Regions from separate parts of the Streptomyces sp. NPDC058678 genome, predicted to be linked through region 1. Evidence: riboswitches for the same ligand, from Rfam matches in the RefSeq annotation. Region 1 holds a riboswitch; the other holds the start of a gene.
What was found. A riboswitch is a leader RNA that binds a small molecule or an ion and turns the genes downstream of it on or off. The one in region 1 is predicted to bind cyclic di-AMP.

Region 1 (15,053 bases):
TGATGCGGTTCCTCGACAGCAGGCCCGAGGGGCTGTACCGGATCAAGGGGTACGTCGACTTCGGGCCCGACGACCCCGCGAACCGTTACGGCGTGCATGCCGTCGGGCGGTTCCTGCGCTTCTACCCGGAGCCCTGGGCACCCGCAGACGCCCGCCTCACCCAGCTGGTGCTCATCGGCTCCGGCATCGACGCACCCGCCCTCGGCAAGGAGCTGGAGGCGTGCAAGAGCGACGCCCCACACGCCGACGAGCACGGCATGTGGGGCGTTCTGCGCTACGTACAGGAACCGGAGGACGAGACCCTCCAGGAGGACACGTCCTTCCAGCAGGTCGAGGCTTAGACCGGCCCCGCCACCACCGACACCGTCTTCGGCAGCGACACGCCCGAACCGTCGCGGCGCGGGTCCATCTCCGGGAGGTCGGCCGGGGTGCCGTTCTTCTGTGCCGCCTTCGCCGGGACGGGGCCCGCCCAGGCCAGGGACAGGCAGTCCTCGCCCTTCAGGAATCGCTGGCAGCGGACACCGCCGGTGGCGCGGCCCTTGCGCGGGTACTGGTCGAACGGAGTGAGCTTGGCCGTCGTCTGGACGGAGTCGTCCAGCGTGCCGCGTGAGCCCGCGACAGTGAACACCACCGCGTCGGCGGCGGGGTCGACGGCCGTGAAGGAGATCACCTTCGCGCCCTCGGTGAGTTTGACGCCCGTCATGCCGCCGGCCGGGCGGCCCTGGGGGCGGACCTGGGAGGCCTGGTAGCGCAGCAGCTGCGCGTCGTCCGTGATGAAGACCAGGTCCTCCTCGCCGGTGCGCAACTCCACCGCGCCGACGATCCGGTCGCCCTCCCTGAGGGTGATGACCTCCAGCTCGCCCTTGTTGGTCGGATAGTCCGGGACGACGCGCTTGACGACGCCCTGGGCGGTGCCGATCGCCAGGCCGGGGGAGGACTCGTCGAGCGTGGTCAGGCAGACCACCGTCTCGTCGCCCTCCAGGGGGACGAACTCCGCGACCGGGGCGCCGCCCGAGAGGTTCGGTGCGGACGCGGTGTCCGGGAGCTGGGGCAGGTCGACGACGTTCACCCGGAGCAGGCGTCCGGCGGACGTGACCACGCCCACCTCGCCGCGCGCGGTGGCCGGCACCGCCGAGACGATCACGTCGTGCTTGGTGCGTCGGGCGTCGGCGTCCTCCGGGAACGGCTCGCCGTTCGCCGTGCGGGCCAGCAGGGCCGTGGAGGACAGGAGCACGCGGCAGGGGTCGTCGGCCACCTGGAGCGGCACGGCGACCGTCGGGGCACCCGCCGACTCCAGGAGGACCGTACGCCGCTCGGTGCCGAACTTCTTCGCCACCGCGGCCAGTTCGGCGGAGACCAGCTTGCGCAGCTCGGAGTCCGAGTCGAGGATCCGGGTCAGCTCCGCGATCTCCGCGTTCAGCCGCTCCTTCTCCGACTCCAGCTCGATGCGGTCGAACCTGGTGAGGCGGCGCAGCGGCGTGTCCAGGATGTACTGCGTCTGGATCTCGCTCAGTGAGAAGCGCTCCATCAGGCGCTGCTTGGCCTGCGCGGAGTTGTCGCTCGAGCGGATGAGGCGGATGACCTCGTCGATGTCGATCAGCGCGGTGAGCAGGCCCTCCACCAGGTGCAGACGGTCGCGCTTCTTGGTGCGGCGGAACTCGCTGCGGCGGCGCACGACCTCGAAGCGGTGGTCGAGGTAGACCTCCAGGAGCTCCTTGAGGCCGAGGGTGAGGGGCTGGCCGTCCACCAGCGCCACATTGTTGACGCCGAAGGACTCCTCCATGGGCGTCAGCTTGTAGAGCTGCTCCAGGACCGCCTCCGGCACGAAGCCGTTCTTGATCTCGATGACCAGGCGCAGGCCGTGCGCGCGGTCGGTCAGGTCCTTGACGTCCGCGATGCCCTGGAGCTTCTTCGAACCGACCAGGTCCTTGATCTTGGCGATGACCTTTTCGGGACCGACCGTGAAGGGCAGTTCGGTGACGATCAGGCCCTTGCGGCGGGCCGTCACGTTGTCCACGGCCACCGTGGCGCGGATCTTGAAGGTGCCGCGGCCCGTCTCGTACGCGTCCCGGATGCCGGAGAGGCCGACGATCCTTCCGCCGGTGGGCAGGTCGGGGCCCGGGACGTGGCGCATCAGGGCTTCGAGGTCCGCGTTCGGGTAGCGGATCAGGTGGCGGGCGGCCGCGATGACCTCGGCCAGGTTGTGCGGCGGCATGTTCGTGGCCATGCCGACCGCGATGCCGGAGGCGCCGTTCACCAGAAGGTTGGGGAAGGCGGCCGGCAGGGCCACCGGCTCCCGCTCCTGGCCGTCGTAGTTGGGGTTGAAGTCGACCGTGTCCTCGTCGATCGACTCGGTCATCAGGCTCGTCGCCTCGGCCTGGCGGCACTCGGTGTACCGCATGGCGGCCGGCGGGTCGTCATTGCCCAGCGAGCCGAAGTTGCCGTGGCCGTCCACCAGCGGGACGCGCATCGAGAAGGGCTGGGCCATGCGCACCAGGGCGTCGTAGATCGACGCGTCACCGTGCGGGTGCAGCTTGCCCATGACCTCGCCGACGACACGGGCGCACTTCACATAGCCGCGCTCCGGGCGCAGGCCCATCTCGTTCATCTGGTAGACGATGCGGCGGTGCACCGGCTTGAGGCCGTCACGGGCGTCCGGCAGGGCGCGGGAGTAGATGACCGAGTACGCGTACTCGAGGAAGGAGCCCTGCATCTCGTCGACGACGTCGATGTCGAGGATCTTCTCCTCGTACGAGTCGTCGGGCGGCGGGGTCTTCGTGCTGCGGCGGGCCATCGCTGCCGGCTCCTCCTGTTTCTGGTAGTTCGCCTGGGGGCGCTGAGGTCGGTGTCCAAGGCCCGACCGTGCTCAGCCCTGCGGGCCTGTGCGCGCTCGACCTCTCGGCATCGACGCGTCCCTTCGGCTCACTCTTGCTGAAGCGTGAACGGGATCTGACGCGACCATTGTGGACCGCGGCACTGACAGTGCGGGCCGGGGCCCACTGCCGGCCGCCCGGCCCGTTGAAGGGCGGGCGCCTGACCGCGATTGCCCGCAGGCTACGCGATCTCGCTGACGGCGTACGTCGTCCGGGAACTTCGCCGACCGTCCGCACGCTTGCATACAGTGGCAGGACCGGCAGGAAAAGCGCGGTTTCAGCGACCGCGACCGCGATCGAAGGGACGTACATGCCCATGGGTCACACGGCCACAGCACAGGCAGGCTCCGGCGGCCTGACAGCGACCGAGCACCGCCTGGCCAACGGGCTGCGCGTGGTGCTCTCGGAGGACCACCTGACCCCGGTCGCGGCGGTGTGCCTCTGGTACGACGTCGGCTCGCGCCACGAAGTCAAGGGTCGTACCGGCCTTGCTCACCTTTTCGAGCACCTCATGTTCCAGGGCTCCGGCCAGGTCAAGGGCAACGGCCACTTCGAGCTGGTCCAGGGCGCAGGCGGCTCGCTCAACGGCACCACCAGCTTCGAGCGCACCAACTACTTCGAGACCATGCCCGCCCACCAGCTGGAGCTCGCCCTCTGGCTGGAGGCCGACCGCATGGGCTCGCTGCTGGCCGCCCTCGACGACGAGTCGATGGAGAACCAGCGGGACGTCGTCAAGAACGAGCGCCGGCAGCGCTACGACAACGTCCCCTACGGCACGGCGTTCGAGAAGCTGACTGCCCTCGCCTACCCGGAGGGCCACCCCTACCACCACACCCCGATCGGCTCGATGGCCGACCTGGACGCGGCCACCCTGGAGGACGCGCGCGCGTTCTTCCGCACGTACTACGCGCCGGGCAACGCCGTCCTGTCGGTCGTCGGCGACATCGATCCGGAGCAGACGCTCGCCTGGATCGAGAAGTACTTCGGGTCCATCGCACCGCACGACGGCAAGCCCGTACCCCGCGACGGCTCGCTGCCCGACGTCATGGGGGAGCAGCTGCGTGAGGTCGTGGAGGAAGAGGTCCCCGCGCGCGCGTTGATGGCCGCCTACCGGCTCCCGGAGGACGGCACGCGCGCGTGCGACGCGGCCGACCTGGCGCTCACCGTCCTCGGCGGCGGCGAGTCGTCGCGCATCTACAACCGGCTCGTACGACGCGACCGTACGGCGGTGGCGGCCGGCTTCGGCCTGCTGCGGCTGGCCGGGGCGCCCTCCCTGGGCTGGCTGGACGTGAAGACCTCAGGTGATGTGGAGGTGCCGGTGATCGAGGCCGCCATCGACGAGGAGCTCACCCGGTTCGCCGAGGAGGGCCCCACGGCCGAGGAGATGGAGCGGGCCCAGGCCCAGCTGGAACGCGAGTGGCTGGACCGGCTCGGCACGGTCGCGGGCCGCGCCGACGAACTGTGCCGCTACGCCGTCCTGTTCGGCGACCCACAGCTCGCCCTGACCGCCGTACAGCGCGTGCTGGACGTGACGGCCGAAGAGGTCCAGGAGGTCGCCAAGGCCCGCCTGCGCCCCGACAACCGCGCTGTGCTCGTCTACGAGCCGATCGCCCCCGAAACCCCCGCCGACCAGGACGAGAACGAGGAGGCGGCCCGGTGACCGAGCTCGCCACGATGGAATTCCACCCCCAGCCCCAGGCCGGCGACGCCAAGCCCTGGGCTTTCCCGGCGCCGCAGCGCGGGACCCTCGACAACGGCCTGACGGTGCTGCGCTGCCACCGCCCCGGCCAGCAGGTCGTCGCCGCCGAGGTGATCCTGGACGCGCCCCTGGACGCCGAACCGGCCGGTCTGGACGGCGTCGCCACGATCATGGCGCGGGCCTTCTCCGAGGGCACCGACAAGCACTCCGCCGAGGATTTCGCCGCCGAGCTGGAGCGCTGCGGCGCCACCCTCGACTCGCACGCCGACCACCCCGGCGTACGGCTCTCCCTCGAAGTCCCGGTCTCGCGTCTCGCGAAGGCGCTGGGCCTGCTCTCCGACGCCCTCAGGGCGCCCGCGTTCGCGGACAGCGAGGTCGAGCGGCTGGTGCGCAACCGCCTCGACGAGATCCCGCACGAGCTGGCCAACCCGTCCCGGCGGGCCGCCAAGGAGCTCTCCAAGGAGCTCTTCCCGGCGACCTCGCGCATGTCGCGCCCGCGCCAGGGCACCGAGGAGACCGTCGAGAACATCGACTCCGCGGTCGTACGCGGCTTCTACGAGAAGCACGTCCGCCCCGCCACCGCCACCGTCGTGGTCGTCGGCGACCTCACCGGGATCGACCTCGACGCGCTGCTCGGGGACACCCTCGGCTCCTGGACCGGCTCCTCGGCCGAGCCCCGCCCCGTGCCGCCGGTGACCGCCGACGACGCCGGGCGGGTCGTCATCGTGGACCGCCCCGGCGCCGTCCAGACGCAGCTGCTCATCGGCCGTATCGGTCCCGACCGGCACGACCGCGTGTGGCCCGCGCAGGTGCTCGGCACGTACTGCCTGGGCGGCACCCTCACCTCCCGCCTGGACCGCGTCCTGCGCGAGGAGAAGGGCTACACCTACGGTGTGCGGGCGTTCGGGCAGGTCATGCGCTCCAGCGCCCCCTCTTCCCCCGGCGGGGCCACGGGTGCCGCGATGCTCGCCATCAGCGGCTCCGTCGACACCCCGAACACCGGCCCCGCCCTCGAAGACCTGTGGACGGTGCTGCGCACCCTCGCCGCCGAGGGGCTCACCGACGCCGAGCGCGACGTCGCCGTGCAGAACCTCGTCGGGGTGGCCCCGCTGAAGTACGAGACGGCGGCGGCGGTGGCGGGCACGCTGGCCGACCAGGTCGAACAGCACCTGCCGGACGACTTCCAGGCGACGCTGTACCAGCAGCTCGCCGCGACCGGCACCGTCGAGGCCACCGCGGCGGCCGTGAGCGCCTTCCCGGTCGACCGGCTGGTGACCGTCCTCGTCGGGGACGCGGCGCAGATCAAGGAGCCCGTGGAGGCCCTCGGCGTCGGCGAAGTCACCGTCGTTCCGGCGGAGTAGTCGCAAGCGCGCGGCAAAGTGGGCGCACGCGCGCGTCCAAGGGGCCCTGGTGACTCAAGAGTCGCCAGGGCCCTTGTATGTCCGAATTGAGGGAGAGGTTGCCTGTCTGCCCTGTGGCATGCGCTACAAAAGCCGTGATCCGTTTGGGGATTGAAAGTTGCCGCGCTTAGCGTCATGCGGGCTGTTCGTCAGGCAGTGCGCCGCAGCCGCGGCACCGGACAGTCATCGCCGAGTCCCCACATGGCGCGAGCCTGGGGAGCCGGGGACCCAAACCATAAGTCCCTGGGGTGAATCGGACGCCCGCGCGCACCGCGAGGGGGTCCGTAGGAGACCTTCCTGCTCCGAACCCGTCAGCTAACCCGGTAGGCGAGAAGGAAGGAAAGGACCAGCCACCACATGGCGTTCACCTGCGCCACCGGGAAGCACCGGCGTCCCAGCCGGATGAAGCGCACCACCGCCCGGGCCGCCGGCATCGCGGCGCTCACCACCACCGGCGTCATCGGCACCCTGGCCGCCCCGGCGCTCGCCGCCGAACCGGCCGTCGAGCAGACCGGTCTCACCCCCGTCATCACCATGGGCGACTCGGTCGCCGACCAGATCGACGCCCAGGCGGCCGCCCAGAAGCAGGCCGCCGATGAGGCGGAGGCGCAGCGGAAGGCCGAGGAGGCCGCGCGCAAGCAGGCCGTCGCCGAGGCCAAGCAGGCCCGCGAGGCCAAGGAGCGCGCCGCCCGCGAGGCCGAGCGCAAGCGCCTCAACTCCTACGTCGCCCCGATCTCCGGTTCGTACATCTCGACCGGCTACAAGGCCGGCGGCGGCGTCTGGTCCTCCGGCAGCCACACCGGCGTCGACTTCCATGCCGCGAGCGGCACCTCCGTCCACGCGGTCGGCTCCGGCACGGTCGTCGAGGCGGGTTGGGGCGGGTCGTACGGCAACAACGTCGTGATCAAGATGAACGACGGCACCTACACCCAGTACGGTCACCTGTCGTCCCTCGCGGTCTCCGTCGGTCAGACGGTCACCCCGGGCCAGCAGATAGGCCTCTCCGGTGCCACCGGCAACGTCACCGGCCCGCACCTGCACTTCGAGGCCCGCACGACCCCGGAGTACGGCTCGGACATGGACCCCGTCGCCTACCTCCGCTCGCACGGCGTGAACGTCTGACGCTCGCACGGCGTGAACGTCTGACGCCCGCACGGCGTGAACGTCTGACGCCCGCACGGCGTGATCGTCCGACGCCCGCGCCCGTGATCGTCTGACGACCATTGGTCCGCATCCCGAAGCCCCGGCTCCCGAGCCGGGGCTTTCGGTGTTTCGGACGGCCGTCTGTCCAAAAAATATCCATGGATTCCGGCCCGCCATCGGAAATTCCCGCTGATTGCAATAGAGTCGCTGAACACACGTCAATCGTCGACGTTTCACGGGGATTAAAGCGGAGGTCGGTCATGCGTATTCCGGCGCACTCGGTATGCACGGCGATCCGTGACGACATCGTCGCGGGTGTCTACGAGCGCGGCAGCCGGCTCACCGAGGAACTGCTCGCGCGGCGCTACGGCGTCTCGCGCGTCCCCGTCCGGGAGGCCCTGCGCACGCTGGAGGCGGAGGGCTTCGTGGTGACCCGGCGGCACGCGGGCGCGTGCGTCGCGGAACCCACCGAGCAGGAGGGTGCCGACCTGCTGGAGATGCGCATGCTCCTGGAGCCGCTCGGCGCCTCGCGGGCCGCCCAGCGGCGCACCGAGGCCCATCTCAAGGTGCTGCGCGGCCTCGTGCGACTGGGGCAGGAGCGGGCCAGGCGGGGCAACAGTGAGGACCTGCGCTCCCTGGGGAGCTGGTTCCACGAGACGCTCGCACAGGCCTCCGGCAGTGCCGCGATGACCTCGATGCTGACCCAGCTGCGTCACAAGATCGCCTGGATGTACGCGGTGGAGGCGCCGGCCAACCCCGTCGAGTCGTGGGCGGAGCACGGCGCGATCGTGGACGCGGTGGCGCGCGGCGACAGCGAACGCGCGCGGGCACTCACGGCGCTGCACACGGAGCGCGCGACGACCGCGCACCGACTGCGCTTCCCCGGCGGGGAGCGGCCGGACCGTGTGAGGAACTCGCAACATCCCGTAAACATGACGGGCCTGCGGCATTAACACGAGCGCCGTATACAAAGAGGGGATAATTCGCGGGGGATTATTTCTGCTGCCCGCGAGCGGGAAATGCAAAGGGCTCGCCCGATAATTCGGACGAGCCCTTCGTTGCAACCTTTAATTGGATGGTCAGACGGTCTCGGGAAGCTCCTCGAGACCCTCGGAGACCAGCTTCGCCAGACGGTCGAGAGCCACATCCGCGCCCTCGGCGTCGGAGGCGAGGACGATCTCCTCGCCGCCCTGGGCGCCCAGACCGAGGACGGCCAGCATGGAGGCCGCGTTGACGGGGTTGCCGTCGGCCTTGGAGATCGTCACCGGGATACCTGCGGCCGTGGCGGCCCGGACGAAGATGGAAGCGGGGCGGGCGTGGAGACCCTCGGCCCAGCCGACGTTGACGCGGCGCTCAGCCATGTGATGCTGCCCTTCGGTGTATCAAGGTTGTCTAGACCAGTTTCCCATATCGTGAAGCATGCCCGGAGCGGTCCTTCGTCCCGCCCCGGTGTGTCGTCGGACCGCGGCCTCGGTCCGGCTGACGTCCTCCACAGACTGCCTCGCGCCGTTGTCGTACGCGAGCCGTACTCTGGGGCCCATGCAGACCTCGTCGGACCGGCACGAGTACCCCGCCCACTGGGAAGCCGACGTGGTGCTGCGCGACGGTGGGACCGCGCGCATCCGGCCCATCACCGTCGATGACGCCGATCGCCTCGTCAGCTTCTACGAGCAGGTGTCGGACGAGTCGAAGTACTACCGCTTCTTCGCGCCCTACCCTCGTCTGTCCGCCAAGGACGTCCACCGCTTCACGCACCACGACTTTGTGGACCGGGTGGGACTCGCGGCCACCATCGGCGGCGAGTTCATCGCCACCGTACGCTACGACCGCATCGGCGCCGACGGCATGCCCGCCGCGGCCCCGGCCGACGAGGCAGAGGTCGCCTTCCTCGTCCAGGACGCCCACCAGGGACGCGGGGTCGCCTCCGCGCTGCTCGAGCACATCGGGGCCGTCGCGCGTGAGCGGGGCATCCGCCGTTTCGCCGCCGAGGTGCTGCCCGCCAACACCAAGATGATCAAGGTGTTCCGGGACGCGGGGTACACGCAGAAGCGCAGCTTCGAGGACGGCGTCGTCCGCCTGGAGTTCGACCTGGAGCCGACGGACCGCTCGCTCGCCGTGCAGTACGCGCGCGAACAGCGCGCCGAGGCGCGGTCCGTGCAACGGCTGCTCATGCCCGGGTCCGTCGCCGTCGTCGGGGTCGGCCGCACGCCCGGCGGAGTGGGCCGCAGCGTCCTCGACAACATCAGGGACGCCGGGTTCACCGGCCGGCTGCACGCCGTGAACAAGGCACTCCCCGAGGGGCAGAAGGAACTCGCCGGGGTGCCCGCCCACCGGTCGGTCCGGGAGGTCGACGGGCCCGTCGACCTCGCGGTCGTCGCCGTTCCCGCGGAGCACGTTCCCGAAGTGGTCGAGGAATGCGGCACGCACGGCGTGCAGGGGCTGGTCGTGCTCTCCGCCGGGTACGCCGAGAGCGGGCCCGAGGGGCGCGAGCGGCAGCGTGAACTCGTCCGGCACGCGCGGGCGTACGGCATGCGGATCATCGGGCCGAACGCGTTCGGCATCATCAACACGTCCGCGGACGTACGGCTGAACGCCTCGCTGGCTCCCGAGATGCCCCGGCCGGGCCGGATCGGGCTGTTCTCCCAGTCCGGCGCGATCGGCATCGCGCTGCTGTCCCGACTGCACCGGCGCGGGGGCGGGGTCACCGGGGTCACCGGCGTGTCGACGTTCGTGTCGTCCGGCAACCGGGCGGACGTCTCCGGCAACGACGTCCTGCAGTACTGGTACGACGACCCCGACACCGACGTGGCGCTGATGTACCTGGAGTCGATCGGCAACCCGCGCAAGTTCACGCGGCTCGCACGGCGTACGGCGGCCGCGAAACCGCTGGTCGTGGTGCAGGGGGCACGGCACGGGGGAGCGGCTCCGCAGGGGCATGCCGTACGGGCGACGCGGTTGCCGCACGCCACCGTGTCCGCGCTGCTGCGGCAGGCCGGGGTGATCCGGGTCGACACGATCACCGAGCTGGTCGACGTCGGGCTGCTGCTCGCGCGCCAGCCGCTGCCGGAGGGGGCGCGGGTGGCGATCCTCGGGAACTCCGAGTCGCTGGGGCTGCTCACGTACGACGCGTGCCTCTCCGAGGGGCTCAGGCCGTTGCCGCCGCTGGACCTGACGACAGGGGCGTCGCCGGAGGACTTCCACGGGGCGCTGTCCCGGGCGTTGGCGGACGACGCGTGCGACGCCGTCGTGGTCACCGCGATACCGGCGGTGGGGGAGGGGTATCCCGGCGACGCGGCGCTGGCGGAGGCGCTGAGATCGGCGGCGGAGCGGGTGCCCGGGAAGCCGGTCATGGTGGTGCACGTGGAGCTCGGAGGGCTGGCGGAGGCGTTGTCGGCCGCGGCGAGCACCGCACCCCGGGCGAGCTCGCCGGCGCCCGCCACGGTCGGCCGTGACCACCCGTTCCGCTCGCTGGACCGACTGGCCGCGAAGGCGGTGGACGACGCGCCGGCCCCCGAGAGCGGCTCCCGCCTGATCCCCGCGTACCCCGCCGCCGAACGAGCGGTCCGTGCCCTCGGCGAAGCCGTCAAGTATGCCCAGTGGCGGCGGGACGCCGCCGAGCCCGGCAAGGTGCCCGAGTATGAGGACATCGACGAGAAGGGGGCCGCCGAGTTGATCGGAGGGCTCCTCGCGCGTGGGCAGGGGCTCACCCTCGGTACCGAGGCGACCTGCGAGCTGCTCGGGAAGTACGGCATGCACGTCCACCCTGCGCTGCCCGCACGCACCCCCGAGGACGCCGTCGCCGCCGCCCGCACCCTCGGCTACCCGGTCGCCCTCAAGGCCACCGCCCCGCACCTGCGACACCGCGCCGACCTGGGCGGCGTACGCCTGGATCTCGCGGACGAGGAGCAACTGCGGCGCGCCTACACCGAGTTGATCGAGTTGTTCGGAACACCGGAGGAGCTGCGGCCGGTGGTGCAGGGGATGGCGCCCCGCGGAGTCGACACCGTTGTCAGGGCCGTCATCGACCCGGCGGCGGGCGCCGTACTGTCCTTCGGGCTCGCCGGGGCCGCCTCGCAACTGCTCGGGGACATGGCGCACCGGCTGGTTCCGGTCACCGACCGGGAGGCGACCTCGCTGGTCCGGTCGATCCGGACGGCGCCGCTCCTGTTCGGCTGGCGCGGATCCACCCCGGTCGACACCCCGGCCCTGGAGGAACTGCTGCTGCGCGTGTCGCGGCTGGTCGACGACCATCCCGAGGTCGTCGCGGTCACCCTGGAGCCGGTCGTCGTCGCCACTCGCGGGCTGAGTGTCCTCGGTGCCTCGGTGCGGCTGGCGCCGCCGCCGGCCCGCGACGACCTCGGCCCGAGGACGCTTCCCGCGTACTGAGGGCGTACCGGACCGACCCGAGACCGCCGCGAGCGTGCCTCGCAGTCAGTGGCTCCCCGTAGGATGGACGTCATGGCCAAGACCAGTACGACGACCCAGGGGCTGCGAGCGGCGATCGAACGCAGCGGCTACTACCCGGCCCTCGTGGCCGAGGCGGTGGAGGCCGCCGTGGGCGGCGACACCATCCGGTCGTACCTGGTCCACCAGGAGACGACGTTCGACCAGAACGAGGTGCGGCGGCATGTGACCGTTCTCGTCCTCACCGAGACCCGCTTCATCGTCAGCCACACCGACGAGCAGGCCGCGGACACCACCTCCCCGACGCCCTACGCCACCACCTCCACCGAATCCGTGAAGCTCGGCCGGATCTCGTCGGTCGTGATCAGCCGCGTCGTCGCCAACCCGGAGCAGTACGTGCCGGGCACGCCGCCGCGGGAGGTCGTGCTGACCATCGGCTGGGGCGCCGTCTCCCGCATCGACCTGGAGCCCGCCGCCTGCGGCGACCCCAACTGCGAGGCCGACCACGGCTACACCGGCAGTTCGACGGCCGACGACCTGAGCCTGCGTGTGAGCGAGGCCGGGGACGGCCCGGAGACGGTGCGCCAGGCGCTCGTCTTCGCGCAGGCCATCTCCGAGGCGACCGCGGACGTCACCCGCTGATGGCACAGCCCGTCTCGGACTGGGACCACCACCCACAGCCGCTCGCCCCCGACTCGGCGCCCGCCCCCGAGTACGGCACCGGCTCACTCGCCGATCTGCTGCCCACGCTGGCCGCGGGCATGGCCGTACCGGGCCTCACCGCGGCCATCCCGGAGCTCACGCCCGCCGACCGGAACTGCGTGTTCCTGATCGACGGACTCGGCTGGGAACAGCTCAGGGCACACCCGGACGAGGCGCCCTTCATGACCGGGCTCCTCGCCACCTCCCGCGGTGGCACCGGCCGGCCCCTCACCACCGGCTTCCCGGCCACCACGGCCACCTCCCTCGCCTCCGTCGGCACCGGCCGCCCGCCCGGCGCCCACGGCCTGCCCGGCTACACCGTGCGCAATCCGGACACCGGCGAGCTGATGAACCAGCTGCGCTGGCAGCCCTGGACCTCGCCGAAGGTCTGGCAGCCGTACCCCACGGTCTTCCAGCTGGCCCACGAGGCGGGGGTGCACGCCGCCCAGGTGTCGTCCCCGACCTTCGAGAACACCCCGCTGACCAAGGTCGCCCTCAGCGGAGGCACGTTCCTCGGGCGGCTGTCCGGCGAGGACCGGATGGATCTCGCGGCCGAGCAGCTGGCGGCCGCCGACCGCTCCCTGGTCTACACGTACTACGCCGAACTCGACGGCGCCGGCCACCGCTTCGGCATCGACTCGGACAACTGGCGCGGCCAGCTCATGTACGTCGACCGGCTGGTCCAGCGGCTCGCCGAGCAGCTGCCCCCGCGCACCGCGCTCTACGTCACCGCCGACCACGGCATGATCGACGTCCCCTTCGACGAGCAGCACCGCATCGACTTCGACGAGGACTGGGAGCTGCGCGCCGGGGTCGCCCTGTTGGGCGGCGAGGGCCGCGCCCGCCACGTGTACGCGGTGCCCGGCGCCCAGAACGACGTCCTGACCTGCTGGCGCGAGGTCCTCGGCGAGCAGTTCTGGGTGGCCTCGCGGGACGAGGCGATCGCGGCGGGCTGGTTCGGCCGGCCCGACCAGGTCGAGCAGCGGGTGTACGGCCGGCTCGGCGACGTGGTCGCCGCTGCCCGCGACGACGTGCTCATCGTCGCCTCGCAGCGTGAGCCCAAGGAGTCGGCGATGGTCGGCAACCACGGTTCGATGACCCCTGCCGAGCAGCTGGTCCCGTTGCTCGAAGTACGCTCCTGACGCTTTACTCCCCCTGTGTCCCCTGTGTCCCCTGTGTCCCCTGTGCTGAAAGGTGCTCGACTCGCCATGCCCGAGCTGGTGTTCTTCTCCGGAACGATGGACTGCGGGAAGTCCACGCTGGCTCTCCAGATCGAGCACAACCGCTCGGCCCGTGGCCTCCAGGGCGTGATCTTCACCCGCGACGACCGCGCCGGCGAGGGGAAGCTCTCCTCGCGGCTCGGCCTGGTGACGGAGGCGGTCGAGGCCGGACCGGACATGGACCTGCTGGGCTACGTCGTGGCCGAGATCGAGCGGGGCTGCAAGGTCGACTACCTGATCGTGGACGAGGCGCAGTTCCTCTCTTCCGAGCAGATCGACCAACTGGCGGAAGTGGTGGACGACCTGGGGCTGGACGTCTACGCCTTCGGCATCACCACCGACTTCCGCACCAAGTTGTTCCCCGGCTCCCAGCGCCTGATCGAGTTGGCGGACCGGATAGAGGCGCTCCAGGTGGAGGCCATGTGCTGGTGCGGGGCGCGTGCCACGCACAACGCCCGCACCCTGGGCGGCGAGATGGTGGTGGAGGGCGAGCAGGTCGTCGTGGGCGATGTGAACCGCCCGGCGGCGGAGGTCGGTTACGAGGTGCTGTGCCGACGCCACCACCGCCGCCGGATGACCAGCTCCTCGGTGGCCTTCGCCCACTAGGCCCGCACGGCACCCCGACCGCCGCCAACAGCTCGCCGTAGCCTTCCTGTTCGGCGATCCGTCCGACAGGGACGGCCGGCACTCCCGGCCTCAGCGCACCCCCCGCCTCAGCGCACCCCGTGGATCAGCGAGAACCGCGCACCCTCGGGATCCGCCACCGTGGCCGCCCTCCCGTGTGCGCTGTCGTGCGGCGGCTCGAGGACGTGGCCGCCCAGGTCCGTCACGAGGTCGGCCGCGTCGTCCGTGTCGGCCACTTCGAAGTACGTCGTCCAGTGCGGGCCACGGTCGCGGGGCAGGGCGCTGCCCACGCCGCGGATGCCGGCGACGGAGCGGCCCGCGATGTGCAGGGTGACGTAGTCCGAGTCGGCGGACACGACCGGCTCTTCCTCGTAACCGAACACCGTCTCGTAGAACTTGGCGACGCTCGTGGACTCGAAGGTCAGGAGTTCGTGCCAGGCCGGGGTGCCCGGTACCCCGGCGATGGACGTGCCGAGGTGGGCCGACGCCTGCCACACGCCGAAGACCGCGCCCGCCGGGTCGGAACCGATCACCAGCCGCCCGGCGTCACCCGCGTCCAGCGGCCCCACGCCGACCGTGCCGCCGCACAGGCGTACCGTTTCAGCCGTCAGATCCACGTCGTCGGAGGCGAGGTAGGGCGTCCAGGCGATCGGAAGGTGGCGGTCGGGGGGCAGTTGGCCGATGCCGGCCACCTCGTGTCCGTCGAGCAGTGCCCGGACGTAGGGACCGAGCTGCTGCGGACCCGGCTGGAACTCCCAGCCGAACAGGGAGCCGTAGAACTCCTGGGTCGCCGCCATTCCGTGCACCATCAGGCTCACCCAGCAGGGCGCGCCGGGCGCGTGTCGGGCGGGTGTCTCGCCGTTCGGGCCGGACGACCCCCTTGCCTCGGTCATCGTCACTCTCTCCTCGGCCCCTCGCGGTGCCGTGTCGCTTCCGCTCTGACGGACCCCGTGCCGATGCTCGCACCCGTCGTGGTGCCCCGCCCCCG
Region 2 (15,053 bases), on a different contig from region 1:
GCGCGCGCCACTGGCGTTCTTCGTTGATGACGTTTCGCTGCGTCCATTTGAAAGGGAATCCCGAGCGCCATCGGCGTCCGAGTGGCGGGGCGCCAAATGTGCGATTGCCTTCAAGTCGTAGTAGATCCAGGTTCCTTGCGCCAACAAACGCACAGGCTGAAAGGTCGACATCTGACACGGTCAGGAAAGTGCAATCGACTCCCGCCAGGGACGCAATCTGAACGCCGGATGCATCAGTATCAGATGTAGACACTCCACTAAGGGATATGGAAAACGGTTGAGTTATTACTGCGTCCGATAGATCGACTATTCCGGACGATATTCGAACGGAAGCGATAGCTTCCCATCGCGCCATTCTGAGATCGATATTCTTTGTTGCCCCAAGAAATATCCATGGCTCACAGAATGTGGTGAGCGATAGATCTGCGGTTCTTGCGCAAGATATTGGACCCAATGTTCGAGATTTAGTGAATACGCTACCCTTCAGGTTAAAGTCTCGGCGGAACCTGCAACCGGCGAAGTTCGCTCTATCTGAAAATGAGCAGTCGTTGAAATCCGCGCGCGACCCAAAAGTGGTATTCTCGAAAATTGCGTATTGCAGGCTGGCGCCAGTGAAGATGCACGATTCAGTGAATTGCGCACTGTGGACAGAGAGTGCACCCGGACCCGATGAAGAGACGCCGTCGAACCTGGCTTGGCGCACGAATCTGACCGAATCAAATTTGACTTGCCCGGTGAACTCGGATCTGGCGAATGCGGCCGCGCCATTAAAGGACGAGTATGAGAAGTCGATCTCCTTGGCGCTTTTAATTTGGATAAATGTGGCGTCATCTTCAAAGGTGGCCGTTATGGTGCAAGTGTCAAGGAACTCTGAATCGTCAAATTGCGCGAAACTTTGAAACGTCGTCTCGGTGAAGTCTGCATTGCCGAACGTGCACTCTTTGAAATGCCCTACACCTTGAAAGATGGCACGCACGAAACTCGCGCGAGTGAATTCAGATTCTGCAAATATGCTTCCGCCTTGAAAGGTCGCTCGATTAAAGTCCGCCAGCCCTCGAAATTTACATCTATTGAAGAGCGCTAAATGCTCAAAAAGTGAATCGCTAAAATCGATATTCCCCTCAAAGGTGCACTCTTCGAAATTGGCGAGGCGTATACGTGCATTAGATTCTTCGTCTTCGGTGGCGTGGAGCAGATCGCGAAGCATCGACCCGGCGAAGCGAGTTCCACGTAGGTCGATATCGTCGCCAGGACGTAGCGAGGACAGGAAATCGTGGTATTCACCTGGCTCCAGGTGCGCGAGACATGCATCGTAGGTCCCCGCGACGTGGCCACGGCACCCAATGGGATCGTCAGGAGAGTTGGCCCTGAATCCGCAGTGAGGCCAGTCTGGAGGCTGGGAAGTCGACGACGGATCACTCATGCCCTATCGGTACCTCATCCGCGCAGAGGTGTCCGGGAGTTGCGCCATCTCGGACAGTCTGATCAAGGGAAGCAGACTCAAGGCCAGAGTGGGGAGATCCTCCCCTCAGTGGGCTATGCGTGGGCCAAAGACTGGGCATTGAGGCCCTCAATGACCGTCTTTGCAGGTCAGGACGGTTTCCGTACATCTCAGTGCGACGCTCTTGAAAACCGCGGCCCTCCGCCTGTCGTCTTCGAGCAGAGGGGCCGCGATCATACGCGATGCTGGCGGCGCTCACCGAGCGCAATCATAAAAAAGAGAGGTCCTGGTCTGGATGCCAAGACCTCTCTCAACCTGTCCGCGTCTCCTACAGGATCACCGTGAAGATCAGACCTTCCCGTTGGCGCCTCCGAAGGGTGGTGGAGGTTAGCCGACCGCCGATGTGCTCTTGATCAAGACCTGTTGACGTAGGTCAAGACCACGAAGATGAAACCGCCCAGCCCGAGTGCAGCTAGAGCCCCTGTGCTGATGGCCTCGTAGTACGAGACCCCCTCCATCGTTCGACGGAGGATGCCCGCGAAGCATCCGCCGATGATCGCGACCAGGACCGTGATCACGGCTTCCGTCTTCCTGTTCCTCGAGGACTCGTTCCCGGGCCCCGAGAGTTGCGGGTTGTTCTGCGTTGCCGTCATGGCTCGCTCAGCCTTCGTCAGCCGCCTGTGAAGGATGACCTGTCGGATTCGGGCTGGCGAAGTTGCCCGGCCGCTGACGCGGCTTCACCCCAAGGGCTGCTCGTTCGGTCATGGCGTGACCGCTCCGGCGACCCGTCGTGCTTGGGTCCTCCACTCCTGCCGATCCACTCCTGTCGACAGAGCATCCGGGCAGCAGCAGGACTCGGCGTCCGCTCAGATGGCCCCGTCGCCTGTGACGGGGGCTTGTCGTGGAAGAGATCGTGACGCACGCCACCTCGAAAGTCCCAACGAAACCGGACGTTTGGTGGGGATGGTCACCACCAGCCTGTTCGGCAGTGAAAAACGATCAATCCCCTTTTGGTCAACCTGGAGTTGATGTTCCGTCAGGTGTGAAGATGCGAACGAGGCGCGGGCGCACTGAGATCAGGCGGGCTAGCCGACCTGGTGATACGGGCACGTGGATGGTGCGCCTTGATTCAGATTCCCGTTTTCGGCATGCAGGGAACGGCAGCAAAAAACGTACGGATCGTACAGTCCCTTTCCGGAGCCTTCAGCTTCGGCTCGTTGTCCTGGTCTTTGTCCAGTACGCCGGCGGCCGCCACTGTTCACCGCCGTACGCGCGCCCCCTCCGACCTGGCCCGTGAACCCCTACGAACGCCTCGATGACCACGGGTGCGCTGACCGGGGTCAATGATCAGATCGAGGACATCGAGCGCGAGGGATGGCGCTTGGAGCACCTCTCGGTCGGCGAAGGTAAGGCCATTACAGGCGAGCGAGTAGCGATCATCTGTCTGCTCCGTCGAGCGTTGAAGGCCTAGCACCCCCGCTGTGCCCCTACCGTGCCCGATGGGCCGGGAACTGACGGGGAACCACGGTGATTGACGGGCAGTGCGCGTGAGAACGGCCCCCGTCCGTGGCCTGCCCGGTTGGGGATCAGGCGGATGCAAGCAGGTGGCGGCCGTCGTGGGCGCGTCCGTGGGCGTGGCCGTGGCGGGAACCTACGCGTAACTCGCAATCAGGGTCCCGATACCCGTAACTGGGATCTGGCCCCCGAAAGTCGACCCAGACTGGTGAAGATGCACACCAGGGGGAGTCGGACTAGCCTGGAAGCAGAATTATCGCATGCCCCGATGCAGCGGTATCACCCTCTACGTAGCCAGTAGAACTGGAAGTGCTTCGGATGCGCGATCATAGCCCTGAGGAATTTCTGGCCAAGCTGTCGACTGGCGAATTGCCCGACCCTAAAGAAATGTCAATTGTTGGCATGGTGAAGACTGTTGAAGGGTCCTCGTCGGTTGTGAGCTTCACAACGTCACTCTCGTGTGAGGACTGGCTGTCGCTTCCGATCGAGATAGTTGAATCTTTCGCTCATCTGAGAAATATCAGATGCAAAGACCACGAACACCCTCTTGTCAAGGTCACGTTCAAGTGGCCCAGTGAATTGCGACAGGACGTGGCGTTCTTTTTGGGTCTGTATTCTCGGATGCAGTCCTCCTTGGCTCGCGCTCGGCTGGACGCACTGTCCACTCCCCCCGCGCGGAGATTTGACGGCGGTGCTTCGACGCAGGATTGTGAAATCCTTACCTTCGATGGCGAGGCGTATGTCTGCTGCGATGGCGAATGCGGGGGGATTGTGTAATAGCGACGTGCCATGACGAGTCGTTTCTCGGGGTCGCTGTGGTACGTGAAGGGCCCAATCCATGCATGTGCTACGGCCCGACCGACCGTCGGCGTTGCTGCTCGGGTCATCAGGGCACTGATGTGGCCCGGCCATGGCGGCGTCTCGGGCAGCTCGTCAGCCCAGCAGGTGGCCGCAATGGGTGCGGTACAGCAGCGAAGTACAGCAACCACACCGACCGCGGCCGACCGCCACCTGCCGCAGGACCACCGATGGCGAGCCGAAAAGACCTCAGTGACCGCCTCGCCGATAGTTCGCATCGAGGGGGCTGAGCTTAAAAGACCCAGACGGCCCCGGCTCAGCCGGGGCCGTCCGAGGGCAGCCGACGACGACAGTTGCCGACCACTCTCCCCCTGCTCAGGGGCGGGACGTCAGATACCGGCGCAGGTGCCAATTCCCGAAGGCAAGTCGAGGGACCAATTCAGCCATTCGGCCTAGCGATAATTCTCTGAAATCGCACCCCATTGGCGTCGCCAGTAAAGTGTGCCCTGTCTGCGCCAGTAGGAGGTCGCCATGGCTACGCACCCACATCGAGAAGCAGAAGAAGAAGAGCCGGAAGAAGAGAATGCATATGAGGACGAGGAGGAGGAGTACGAGGACTACGCGTACGAGGACGAGGACGAGGCCTCAGCGACAGACACGCAATTCGGTGTCTTTAGGTTCGAGAGCCAATCCGGAATACCCGTCGATGACCTGTGCAGCCTCCTCCAAGCCCTAAATGCTGCATATTCCGAAATCGGCGAAATCAGAGGAGCCGTAGCGCTCGCTTTGGGACCTCGCAGCCGCGCCCCAGAGCGCGTCTATACTGGCGATTATATTCCTGATTATCTAGCCACTACTCACCGCTTGGTGTTCATGTCGGCACACGTTGACTCCCCGGGAGTATGGGAGTTCCTGGGCGTATTGAATCCCCTCCAGCAGATTCGCGAATACCTCAATGATAGGCACGAGCGCAAGAAAGACTACTCCTATCGCAACGAAACCGAAAAGCGTCAACTTGTGGCTGCCGCGACGAAGGCGGAAGTAGATGCCGTGAGTGACTTCGTAGCTCTTCTGCTTCAGGCCGGCTACAGCGAGGCCGAGATTCGGCAACGGCTGGAAGAAAAGTTCTTCCAGCCCATGCGTCAGCTTGAGTCATTTCAAGACCGGGGGCTCATTGTGGAGCCTGAAGTCTTGCTCCTTCCCGCTTCCGAGTAGCATCGGCACCATTAGACACAGTCGGAAATCCTCGATCTTCCGCCTGATCACTCTGCCGGGTCTCGTCCAAGCTCCGTCGCCGTGAGCATTTGGGTGCCGGACGGCTGCGAGACGCCAACGACCCAAGAGGCTCGGATGGGACGCTCGGGTCTCGGGTCTCTCATTTCGAGGTGGGCCGCCGGGCCGTCTGTGGGCCGTCCGAGGGCGGCCCACGACGACAGATGACGACAGTCGACGACAGTCCTCCCCCTGCTCAGAGACGGTGCACCGCTCACCAGCACAGGCGCCCATCCCCGAAGGTGAGTTGAGGAACTCCAGAGCTTGGGCGCAGGATGACCGGCATGACCTCCAGCGCACGCCCCCTCCTCAACCGCCGGCTCGCCGAGTTCGGGACGACGATCTTCGCCGAGATGTCCGCCCTCGCCCTGCGAACCGGGTCGATCAACCTGGGCCAGGGCTTCCCCGACACGGACGGGCCCGAGGAGATCAGGGAGGCGGCCGTACGGGCCCTGCGCGACGGCCGCGGCAACCAGTACCCGCCGGGCCCGGGCGTCCCGGAGCTGCGTACCGCGATCGCCGCCCACCAGGAACGCCGGTACGGCCTGTCGTACGACCCCGACACCGAGGTACTGGTCACGGCCGGCGCCACGGAGGCCATCGCCGCCGCGCTGCTCGCGCTGGTCGAGCCGGGTGACGAGGTCGTCGCCCTCGAGCCGTACTACGACTCGTACGCGGCCTGCATCGCGATGGCGGGCGGCACGCGCGTGCCGGTCACGCTGCGCCCCCACGTCGACGAGGAAGGCGCCACCTTCCGCCTCGACCTCGACGAGTTGCGCGCCGCCGTCACCGACCGCACCCGGCTGCTGCTGATCAACACCCCGCACAACCCGACCGGCACGGTCCTCACCCGCGAGGAGCTCACCGCGATCGCCGAGCTGGCCGTCGAGCGCGATCTGCTCGTGGTGACGGACGAGGTGTACGAGCACCTGGTCTTCGGCGAGGCCGAGCACGTGCCCCTCGCCACCTTCCCGGGGATGCGCGAGCGGACGGTGTCGATCGGCTCGGCCGGCAAGACGTTCTCGTTCACCGGCTGGAAGGTGGGCTGGGTGACGGCCGCCCCGGGGCTGGTCAGCGCGGTGCGTTCGGCGAAGCAGTACCTGACGTACGTCGCGTCGGGGCCCTTCCAGCACGCCGTCGCCGAGGCGCTGGCGCTCCCCGACAGCTACTTCACCGCCTTCCGTGACGACATGCTCGCGAAGCGGGACCTGCTGGCCACGGGCCTCACGGAGGCGGGCTTCGAGGTGTTCCGGCCCGCGGGCACCTACTTCATCACCACCGACATCCGCCCCCTGGGCGAGAAGGACGGCTTCGCCTTCTGCCGCGCGCTGCCCGAGCGCGCGGGCGTCGTCGCCATCCCGAACGCAGTCTTCTACGACCACCGGGACGCGGGCGCGCCCTTCGTCCGCTTCGCGTTCTGCAAGAAGACGACCGTGCTGGAGGAGGCGGTGACCCGGCTCAAGACGCTGGCGGGCTGAGACGGACCGTGGGAGGGTCCGACACCGGCCGCGAGCCGCTGTCCGACGGCCGGCGCCAGACGCACGGCCTCCTGCTCGGACAGGACGAGACGCGGATCGACGCGGCGGAGCGAGGTCAGAACGGCGACTGCCTGGGGGTCGGCGTCGGAGAGTGACGCCGGTTTCTGCGGCTGGTCCCGGGCGGGGGCGGGCGCCGCTTCGGTGGTGGTTGCCGAAACGGGCGGGGCTTTCTCGGCTGCAGCGACTTCCGGGGGCGGGGCGGCTTCGGCAGTCCCGGAGGCCCGTCCGGGTCCGGATCCGGGCCACCGCCGGGTACGTCGTAGAAGTACGTTCGGGTACGGACCTGCCCGGTGGGCGTTCGCTCGCGGCGGCGCTCCAGGAATCCGGCCGCTTCCAAGTCCCTGAGCGCTCGCGAGATGAGGATCTCCCCCTCGCTGAAGTGCTCGCACAGGGTGGTGATGGTCACGGAGGAGCCGTCGGGCAGCGAGGAGATGTACGCCGCGACGCCGACCGTGACCGCGCTTCCGCGTCGCTGGGCGAGGGCGTTGGAGATCACCGTGAAGTCGGGGAGGGCGGGTGGGCGGGTAGTTCTTTCTCCCGGTTCTTTCAGGAGGTCAGTGGCCCGCCGGACCCTCGCGGACAAGGGCCCGGGGAGCCCGGAACGCGGACGGCGGCCGGGGGCCGGCCGCCTCAGGGACGGCGGTGCCCGGCCTTCAACTCGCCTATGAAGGCGGTCCAGGAGGCGGCCTCGAAGCAGAACCCCGGACCGTGCGGGACCTTGCTGTCACGGACGGGGACGACGGCCCCCGGAACCCGTCGGCCACCTCCACGCAGTCGCCCCCTTCCTGATTGCAGCTCACCGCGAGGTGCGCAACTCGCCCGGCACCGCGCCGTCCGGCGCATGGAGGAGTGGGGCTACCCGCCGGCGTCGGACGCGTCGTGCACGGTCGGCCTCCTCGTCGGCGAACTCACCGCGAACGCCGTACAGCACGGCCGAGTCCGCGGACGCGACTTCGGTCTCCGGCTCGCTCTCGACGCGGCGGCGGGCCTGGTTCACATCGAGGTCGCGGACGCCGCCTCCGCGAAGCGGCCGCCCGCGGTGCCGCCCTCGTCGTCCCCCGAGGGTGAGTCCGGCCGAGGGCTGCTCCTCCTGGACGTCCTGGCCGTGCGCTGGGGGTCGGCGCCGCCCGCCCGTAGGCAAGACGGTACGGGCGGAGGTAGCCGTCGAGGCAGCGACTCACCCGTGAGAGCTGATGGCGGCGCGGCCGCCGCGCGGAGACCACCGGGAAGGGGGGGCGCCCCCTTCGGACGGCGAGAGCCCGGCCCTGGCACGCGACCGTGGTGGTCGGCGCCCTGGCCGGGCTCTCCTTCGCCGCTACGGGCGCTACGGACCGCTAAGGCCCGGGAGGACCTACTCGTCCTCTTCGGGCTTCTCCGCGTCGTTGACCTCCTGCTCGAGGCCGAGCTGTTCGACGAGCCACTTGTCGAACTCGATGGCGGCCCGCACCCAGCTGACCGTGGAGGACACGAAGTGCTCCAGGCTGACGCCGGTGCCGATCAGCATCTGCGCCTCGCCGATCAGACGGACGGTGCCGTCGTCATGCGTGTGCGTGTAGACCTTGGGCCACAGGGTGCGCCGGTTCCAGTCGTCGATGGACTCCAGCAGCAGAGGCTTCTCGTCGATCTTGTGGGGGCGGTCGTAGAACGTCCGCACCGAGAAGACCTGCTGGTCTCCCTCACCACGGAACATGAAGTACGTACGGAACTGCTCCCACGGCGCCGCGAGGTCTCCCTCGTCGTCGACGACATACTTCAGCTCCATCTGGTCGAGGAGCTGCTTCACGAGGTCCTGATCCGGGACGACGGGGCCCGCCGGTCCTTGCGGCTGCGGCTCGGGCTGGCCCCCGAAGTTCGGAATCGAGGACGGGTCGATGGTCACCGTGATTTTCCCTTCGTACGGATCCTGCCATCCTCCCCCATGCGGGGAGGGGGGTGGCAAGCCCCGGCGAGTCTGTCAGCCCTGGGCTGACATGATCCGGTCAGCAGAAGCGGAAAGCAGGAAGCAGGTACCGACGGGTACCCGACGGAGGGGAACTCATGACGCGGAGCGGCGACGAACCCGCGACGGAGCCGCGAACGCCCGGCAGGACCCGCTGGGGCGTGTTCGCGGCGATCCTGGCGTTACCGGCCCTGCTGGTGGCCGGAGCGCTCGTGCTGCTCGTCCTGTGGCTGTTCACGGACGACACCGTGCGGACGGGGGTCGAGAAGGCACCGTGCGCCGAGGCGCTGGCCTTCGGCGGGGCGAAGCTGCCCTCCGGCGCGGACGACGCCGCCTGCGAGGTGCAGTCCGGCATCGACACCCGCTACGACGCCCGTTTCCGTATGCCCCGCGACCAGGTGCGGGACTGGCTGGCGGCCACGTACCGAGGCGGGCCCGAGCCGCGGACGTCGCAGTGCGGCGAGGCCACGGCCGACCTCTGCCTGAACCTGGGCCCCGGGGAGCTTGGCGACCACGGCGCCGTACAGGTGGACATCACTCACGACGGGCCCGACTGGTCCCGGGTGCGGTTCGTGGCGTTCACGCTGTGACCGTGACCCGGGCGGGGGCCGGGAAGGCCGGCATCCCCGCCCGTGTCGTCCGTCCGCTCAGAGCGTCTTGCCGGTCGCCGGCCCGACGATCAGGCCGTCCCCGAACACGTCCACCCGGACCGTGTCGCCGTCCTTGACCTCGCCGGAGAGGATCTCCTTGGCGAGGCGGTCGCCGATGGCGGTCTGGACGAGGCGGCGCAGGGGCCGGGCGCCGTAGGCCGGGTCCATGCCCTCGGTGGCGAGCCAGGCCAGGGCCTCGTCGCTGACCTCCAGGGTGAGGCGGCGTTCGGCCAGCCGCTGGGTGAGGCGGTCGAGCTGGAGGCGGGCGATCCGGCTCAGCTCGTCCTTGGACAGGGCCGAGAAGACGACCAGGTCGTCGAGCCGGTTCAGGAACTCCGGCTTGAAGGAGGACCGGACCACCTCCAGCACCTGCTCCTTCTTCTCCGCCTCGCTCGTGATCGGGTCGACCAGGAACTGGCTGCCCAGGTTCGAGGTGAGGACCAGGATCGTGTTGCGGAAGTCCACCGTTCGGCCCTGGCCGTCCGTCAGGCGGCCGTCGTCCAGCACCTGGAGGAGGATGTCGAAGACCTCCGGGTGCGCCTTCTCGACCTCGTCGAGCAGGACGACGCTGTACGGCCGCCGCCGCACCGCCTCCGTGAGCTGGCCGCCCTCCTCGTAGCCGATGTAACCGGGGGGCGCGCCGACGAGCCGCGAAACGGTGTGCTTCTCGCCGTACTCGCTCATGTCGATGCGGACCATGGCCCGCTCGTCGTCGAAGAGGAAGTCGGCGAGTGCCTTGGCGAGTTCGGTCTTGCCGACGCCGGTGGGGCCGAGGAAGAGGAAGGAGCCGGTGGGGCGGTCGGGGTCCGCGATGCCGGCGCGGGTGCGCCGTACCGCGTCCGACACCGCCTGCACGGCCTCCGTCTGGCCGATGAGGCGACGGCCCAGCTCCTCCTCCATGCGCAGGAGTTTCTGGGTCTCGCCCTCCAGGAGGCGTCCGGCGGGGATGCCGGTCCAGGCGGCGACGGTGTCGGCGATGTCGTCGGCGCCGACCTCCTCCTTGACCATGGTGTCCTTGGATGCCTCCTCCTCTGCCTGCGAGGCGGCCGCCAGGTCCCGTTCCAGGGTGGGGATCTCGCCGTACAGCAGCTTGGAGGCGGTGTCGAAGTCGCCGTCGCGCTGGGCGCGTTCGGCCTGCCCGCGCAGTTCGTCGAGCTTCTCCTTCAGCTCACCGACGCGGTTGAGGGACTGCTTCTCCTTCTCCCAGCGGGCGGTCAGGCCGCGCAGTTCCTCCTCCTTGTCGGCGAGATCGCGGCGCAGCCGCTCCAGGCGCTCGCGCGAGGCGGGGTCGGTCTCCTTGACCAGCGCGAGCTCCTCCATCTTCAACCGGTCGACGGCACGCTGGAGTTCGTCGATCTCGAGGGGCGAGGAGTCGATCTCCATGCGGAGGCGGGATGCCGCCTCGTCGACCAGGTCGATGGCCTTGTCGGGGAGGAAGCGGGAGGTGATGTACCGGTCGGAGAGGGTCGCGGCCGCGACCAGCGCGCTGTCCGCGATCACCACCTTGTGGTGGGCCTCGTAGCGCCCCTTGAGGCCGCGGAGGATCGCGATGGTGTCCTCGACGCTCGGCTCGGCGACCAGCACCTGCTGGAAGCGGCGCTCCAGCGCCGGGTCCTTCTCGATGCGCTCTCGGTACTCGTCCAGGGTGGTGGCGCCGACCATGCGCAGTTCACCACGCGCGAGCATGGGCTTGAGCATGTTCCCGGCGTCCATCGAGGAGTCCCCGCCGGCGCCGGCGCCCACGACGGTGTGCAGCTCGTCGATGAAGGTGATGATCTGTCCGTCGGAGTCCTTGATCTCGGCGAGGACGGTCTTCAGCCGCTCCTCGAACTCACCGCGGTACTTGGCTCCGGCCACCATGGCGCCGAGGTCGAGCGCGACGAGCCGCTTGTTCTTGAGGGACTCGGGCACGTCGCCCTTGATGATCCGCTGAGCGAGCCCCTCGACCACGGCGGTCTTGCCGACGCCGGGCTCGCCGATGAGCACGGGGTTGTTCTTGGTCCGGCGGGACAGCACCTGCACCACCCGGCGGATCTCCTGGTCCCGCCCGATGACGGGATCGAGCTTGCCCTCCCGCGCGGCGGCGGTGAAGTCGGTCCCGAACTTCTCCAGGGCCTTGTACTGGCCCTCCGGATCGGCGGTGGTCACGCGGCGTCCTCCCCTTGCCTTCTGGAAGGCCTCCGACAGCTTCTTCGCCGTGGCCCCCTGCCCGGAGAGTACGTCGCCGGCCGGGCCGCCCTTCGCGGCGATGCCGATCAGCAGGTGCTCGGTGGAGAGGTACTCGTCCCCGAGATCCTTGGCCCGCTCCTGGGCGTCCGCGATCACGGCGAGCAGCTCGCGGTTGGGCTGCGGGGGCGCGACGGTGGACCCGGTCACGCTGGGCAGCGAGGCGATCGCCTTCTCCGCGCCGGCCCGCACGGCGGCCTGGTCGGCGTCGACGGCGGCCAGCAGGTCGACGATGTTCTCGTTGTCCTGGCCCTGGAGCAGGGCCAGGAGCAGGTGGGCCGGGGTGAGGTCGGGGTGCCCCTCGGTCACGGCCCGGTTGCCGGCCGCGTTGATGGCGTCCCGGCTCCGGTTGGTCAGCTCGGCGTCCACGTTCGCTGTCTCCTCCTCCTGGCGTCCTTGCGTCAGCCGTCCCGTCACACTGACTCAATTAACCTACACAAACTTGAGTCTATTCCACTCAAGGTGGCCACGGGGAGGCTCCGGACGGCTAGGTTCGGTGGCATGGCCGCACATCCCCAGGACCCGGGTGCCCCGGACGCGCCGTACCTCAGCTTCTGGCGCGAACGGCACCTGTGCACCCTGACGACACCCCGCCCCGACGGCAGCCCGCACGTGGTTCCGGTCGGAGTGACATACGACCCGGAGAGCCGGCTCGCTCGGGTGATCACGGACAAGGGCAGCACGAAGGTGCGCAACATCCTGGCGGCGGGCCCGGCGGGCGCCCTAGTCGCGGTCTGCCAGGTCGCCGGCCGCCGCTGGGCCACCCTGGAGGGCCGGGCGTTCGTCCGCACGGGGCCGGAACGGGTCGCGGAGGCGGAGCGCCGCTACGAGGAGCGCTACGGGCACCCACCGCGCCCGAACCCGACACGCGTGGTCATCGAGATCGAGCTGACGCGGGCGATGGGGCGCGGCTGAGGAGGGCCCCGCCGCCGAAAGGACCGGGCGGTGGGCCTCGGAGGCCCTCCAGGACCCGCACAGAGCTGCCGGGGTCCGCACCGCACGCAAGATCGATCACTTTCGGCCACACACGGATTCGCCCGAGACCCGTAAATGTCCCCAAACTGCAGCGGCGTCACCGTGTTCAGGTCACGGTGACGCCGCTGCGGGGGGAAGCACCTGAGCGATCTGTTACGACGGGGGAATCGCGTCAGGCACTGCGGGGGGTGGCTGAGATGGTCCGTTGTGGCGGAGCGTCCTGCTCCACCAGTCGATGGTCCCGCTGGTCCAGGTTCACAAAGATCATTCCGTACCGGATGGCACACCGCACGGGCTGCGGCGCGCCCCGGGGCCGCCGCAGACACCGATAGGCCCGTACGTCCTCGTCCTCGTCCCGCGTCACGACGACCGGCTCACCGAAGACGGTCACCATCAACGAGTCACCGGCGTGGGGGATCGCGGTGACGAGGTCGATGAAGTGCCAGCCGGAGCGGTAGGCGGTGGCCATTTCGCGGCGGAAGGAGCGGTCGTCGGGTGGAGTGGTCATGCGTCCGCGTCCGCCGGGGTGGACCAGCCGACGTCATCACTGGCACCGAGGGTGACCCCCCAGCCGACGTCGCCACTGCCACCGGCGACGGTCGACCAGCCGACGTCCTTCACCGCGGCCGTGCTCGCCTCTCCAGTGGGACTCGCCCAGCCGACGTCGAGAGGACCGGCCGCACCGCTGGCCAGCGCAACAACGAAGGCAGTGGCAAGCACCGAGCGAAGCATTCTCTTTTTCATAGTCGGCTTCGTCCTCACTTGATGGCTTCCTCTCCCCCGTGAAACAAGACGATGGCTCATTCAGGCACGTCAATGCCACACAAGAGATGCATCATGTTCCTGCACGTTCAGGACCCTGGGGGGTGGAGATTTGCCATCGAAGAGCACAAAAGGGGCACATCCGCATGGCATAGCCGACCTATGCGCGGAAGGTGCGCGTATTTATGCCACCGCCCTCGGCGCAGGACGCGTCTCTCGCCGTGAGGTCGAACCTGCCCCGTGTCTGCTCGAGTTCGCGCTGCTCCACCCCGACCCGGACGACGCACAGTGGCTCCGCCCGGTTCCGCCGTCCGTCGTGCTGGCGCAGCAACTCCAGCCCCTGGAACGCGAGATCCAGGACCGACGTCGGCTCACCCTCGACCTCGCCGGAACCTTCCAGCCGTTCCTGGAGATCAGTGCCCAGAAACCCGCGACCACGCACGCCATCACCGTGCTGGAAGGCATCGACCGCATCCACTCGGCGCTCGACGTGGCGATCGCCGAGGCCCGCACCGAGGTCCTGACCGTCCAGCCCGGCGGCAGCCGGCCGGAGCACATCCTCAGCCAGGCGCTGAAGCGCAGCAAGCCGCTGATCGAGCGCGGCATCTCCATGCGCACCCTCTACCAGCACACGGTCCGGCACAGCCAGAGCACCTACGCCTACATGGACCAGATGGCCGGTGCCAAGGTGGAGATCCGCACGCTCGAGGAACTCATCGAGCGGCTCATCATCTGCGACAGCACGGTCGCCTTCATCCCCGCACAGGACGACCGGACGGTCGCCCTGGAACTGCGCCACCCCGGTCTCGTGCAGTACCTCACCAAGGTCTTCGAGCAGCTCTGGCAGCGAGCGACCCCCCTCATGGACGAGGTCCGGTACGAATCGACGCCCGAGGGCATCACGGGCGTCCAGCGGACCATCGCCAAGCTCCTCATCGACGGCCACGTGGACGAGGCGATCGCAAGGCGCCTCGGCATGAACGTCCGCACCTGCCGCGCCCACATCGCCAAGCTCGCCGCGGCCCTGGGCAGCGGGAGCCGGGCACAACTCGGCTTCCTCATCGCACAGTCGGGGATCCTGGACCAGGATCACGCGGGCCCGAAGGAAGACGGTCATCCGTGAGCGAGGCCCACACGCCTGCGACGACGACGGAGGAAGTGGGCGCGCCGCACCGGGAACACGGCGTGGAAGACCTGTGCGTGGCGGCGAGGGAGCTGTACGAGACTGCCCTGCGCGAAGGGCACGTGAGCGCGGCCGACGCGGAAGCGGCGCCCTGTCTGGTCGACTTCGGGCTCCTGCACCCCGCCGTGGCGGACCTGAACCGGCTGGAGCCCGTCGCTCCGGCCGTCGCCCTGCACCGGATGCTGCGGACCGCCGAGGAACGCATCGCGGACGAGCGCAGGCGCGAGCAGCGGCTGGCGGACATGTTCGAACCGCTGATGCGGATCGACGGCCGCGGCACGGGAACCGGGAGCACCCCCTCGGTCACCGTCCTCAGCGGCCTCGACCGCATCAGGCGGGCCATAGCCCAGGCCATGGCCGACACCTCGGGCGAGCTCCTCGCCATCCAGCCGCACACGAGCCACACCCGCCTGACCCCCGGGGTCATCGACGAGGCGGTGGTCCGCGACCAGGCTCTGCTCGATCGTGGCGGCCGCATCCGCACGCTCTACCAGCACACCCTCCGCCACGCGCCGACCGTCCTGCGCCGCTACGAAGAACTGCGGGGTGACGTGGAAGCCCGTTCCCTGGACGAGGTGACGGAGCGCATCCTCATCGTCGACCGTGTGGTGGCCTTCATCCCGGCGAACGCGGACCGGACGCTGGCCCTGGAGATCCGCCACCCGGCCATCGTCACCTTCCTGGCCGTCACCTTCGACCGCCTCTGGCGCCTGGCCACCCCCATGTACCCCCAGGCCGTCCAGCAGACCGCCAT

Region 2: another riboswitch for cyclic di-AMP. It lies ahead of ACFWWR_RS16970 (hypothetical protein); the one in region 1 lies ahead of ACFWWR_RS18690 (M23 family metallopeptidase).

What each region holds. Positions count from the first base shown of each region.
Region 1 covers NZ_JBHXSG010000018.1:113,449-128,501, forward strand. The annotation lists gene ACFWWR_RS18670 (CobW family GTP-binding protein) at 1-341, shown strand, start outside; gene ACFWWR_RS18675 (DNA topoisomerase (ATP-hydrolyzing) subunit A) at 338-2,794, opposite strand; gene ACFWWR_RS18680 (M16 family metallopeptidase) at 3,184-4,533, shown strand; gene ACFWWR_RS18685 (M16 family metallopeptidase) at 4,530-5,933, shown strand; cyclic di-AMP (ydaO/yuaA leader) riboswitch at 6,150-6,317, shown strand; gene ACFWWR_RS18690 (M23 family metallopeptidase) at 6,330-7,094, shown strand; gene ACFWWR_RS18695 (GntR family transcriptional regulator) at 7,376-8,068, shown strand; gene ACFWWR_RS18700 (HPr family phosphocarrier protein) at 8,195-8,476, opposite strand; gene ACFWWR_RS18705 (GNAT family N-acetyltransferase) at 8,655-11,501, shown strand; gene ACFWWR_RS18710 (DUF5998 family protein) at 11,574-12,161, shown strand; gene ACFWWR_RS18715 (alkaline phosphatase family protein) at 12,161-13,363, shown strand; gene ACFWWR_RS18720 (thymidine kinase) at 13,430-14,047, shown strand; gene ACFWWR_RS18725 (VOC family protein) at 14,155-14,958, opposite strand.
Region 2 covers NZ_JBHXSG010000016.1:24,945-39,997, reverse strand. The annotation lists gene ACFWWR_RS16975 (pentapeptide repeat-containing protein) at 1-1,423, opposite strand, end outside; gene ACFWWR_RS16970 (hypothetical protein) at 1,855-2,094, opposite strand; cyclic di-AMP (ydaO/yuaA leader) riboswitch at 2,102-2,312, opposite strand; gene ACFWWR_RS16965 (hypothetical protein) at 2,757-2,912, shown strand; gene ACFWWR_RS16960 (hypothetical protein) at 4,286-4,969, shown strand; gene ACFWWR_RS16955 (pyridoxal phosphate-dependent aminotransferase) at 5,302-6,504, shown strand; partial or broken gene ACFWWR_RS16950 (hypothetical protein) at 6,516-7,114, opposite strand; gene ACFWWR_RS16945 (DUF397 domain-containing protein) at 7,195-7,338, opposite strand; partial or broken gene ACFWWR_RS16940 (ATP-binding protein) at 7,283-7,751, shown strand; gene ACFWWR_RS16935 (YbjN domain-containing protein) at 7,916-8,443, opposite strand; gene ACFWWR_RS16930 (hypothetical protein) at 8,602-9,093, shown strand; gene clpB (ATP-dependent chaperone ClpB) at 9,151-11,748, opposite strand; gene ACFWWR_RS16920 (pyridoxamine 5'-phosphate oxidase family protein) at 11,881-12,294, shown strand; gene ACFWWR_RS16915 (hypothetical protein) at 12,527-12,862, opposite strand; gene ACFWWR_RS16910 (5'-nucleotidase) at 12,859-13,074, opposite strand; gene ACFWWR_RS16905 (helix-turn-helix transcriptional regulator) at 13,229-14,239, shown strand; gene ACFWWR_RS16900 (helix-turn-helix transcriptional regulator) at 14,236-15,053, shown strand, end outside.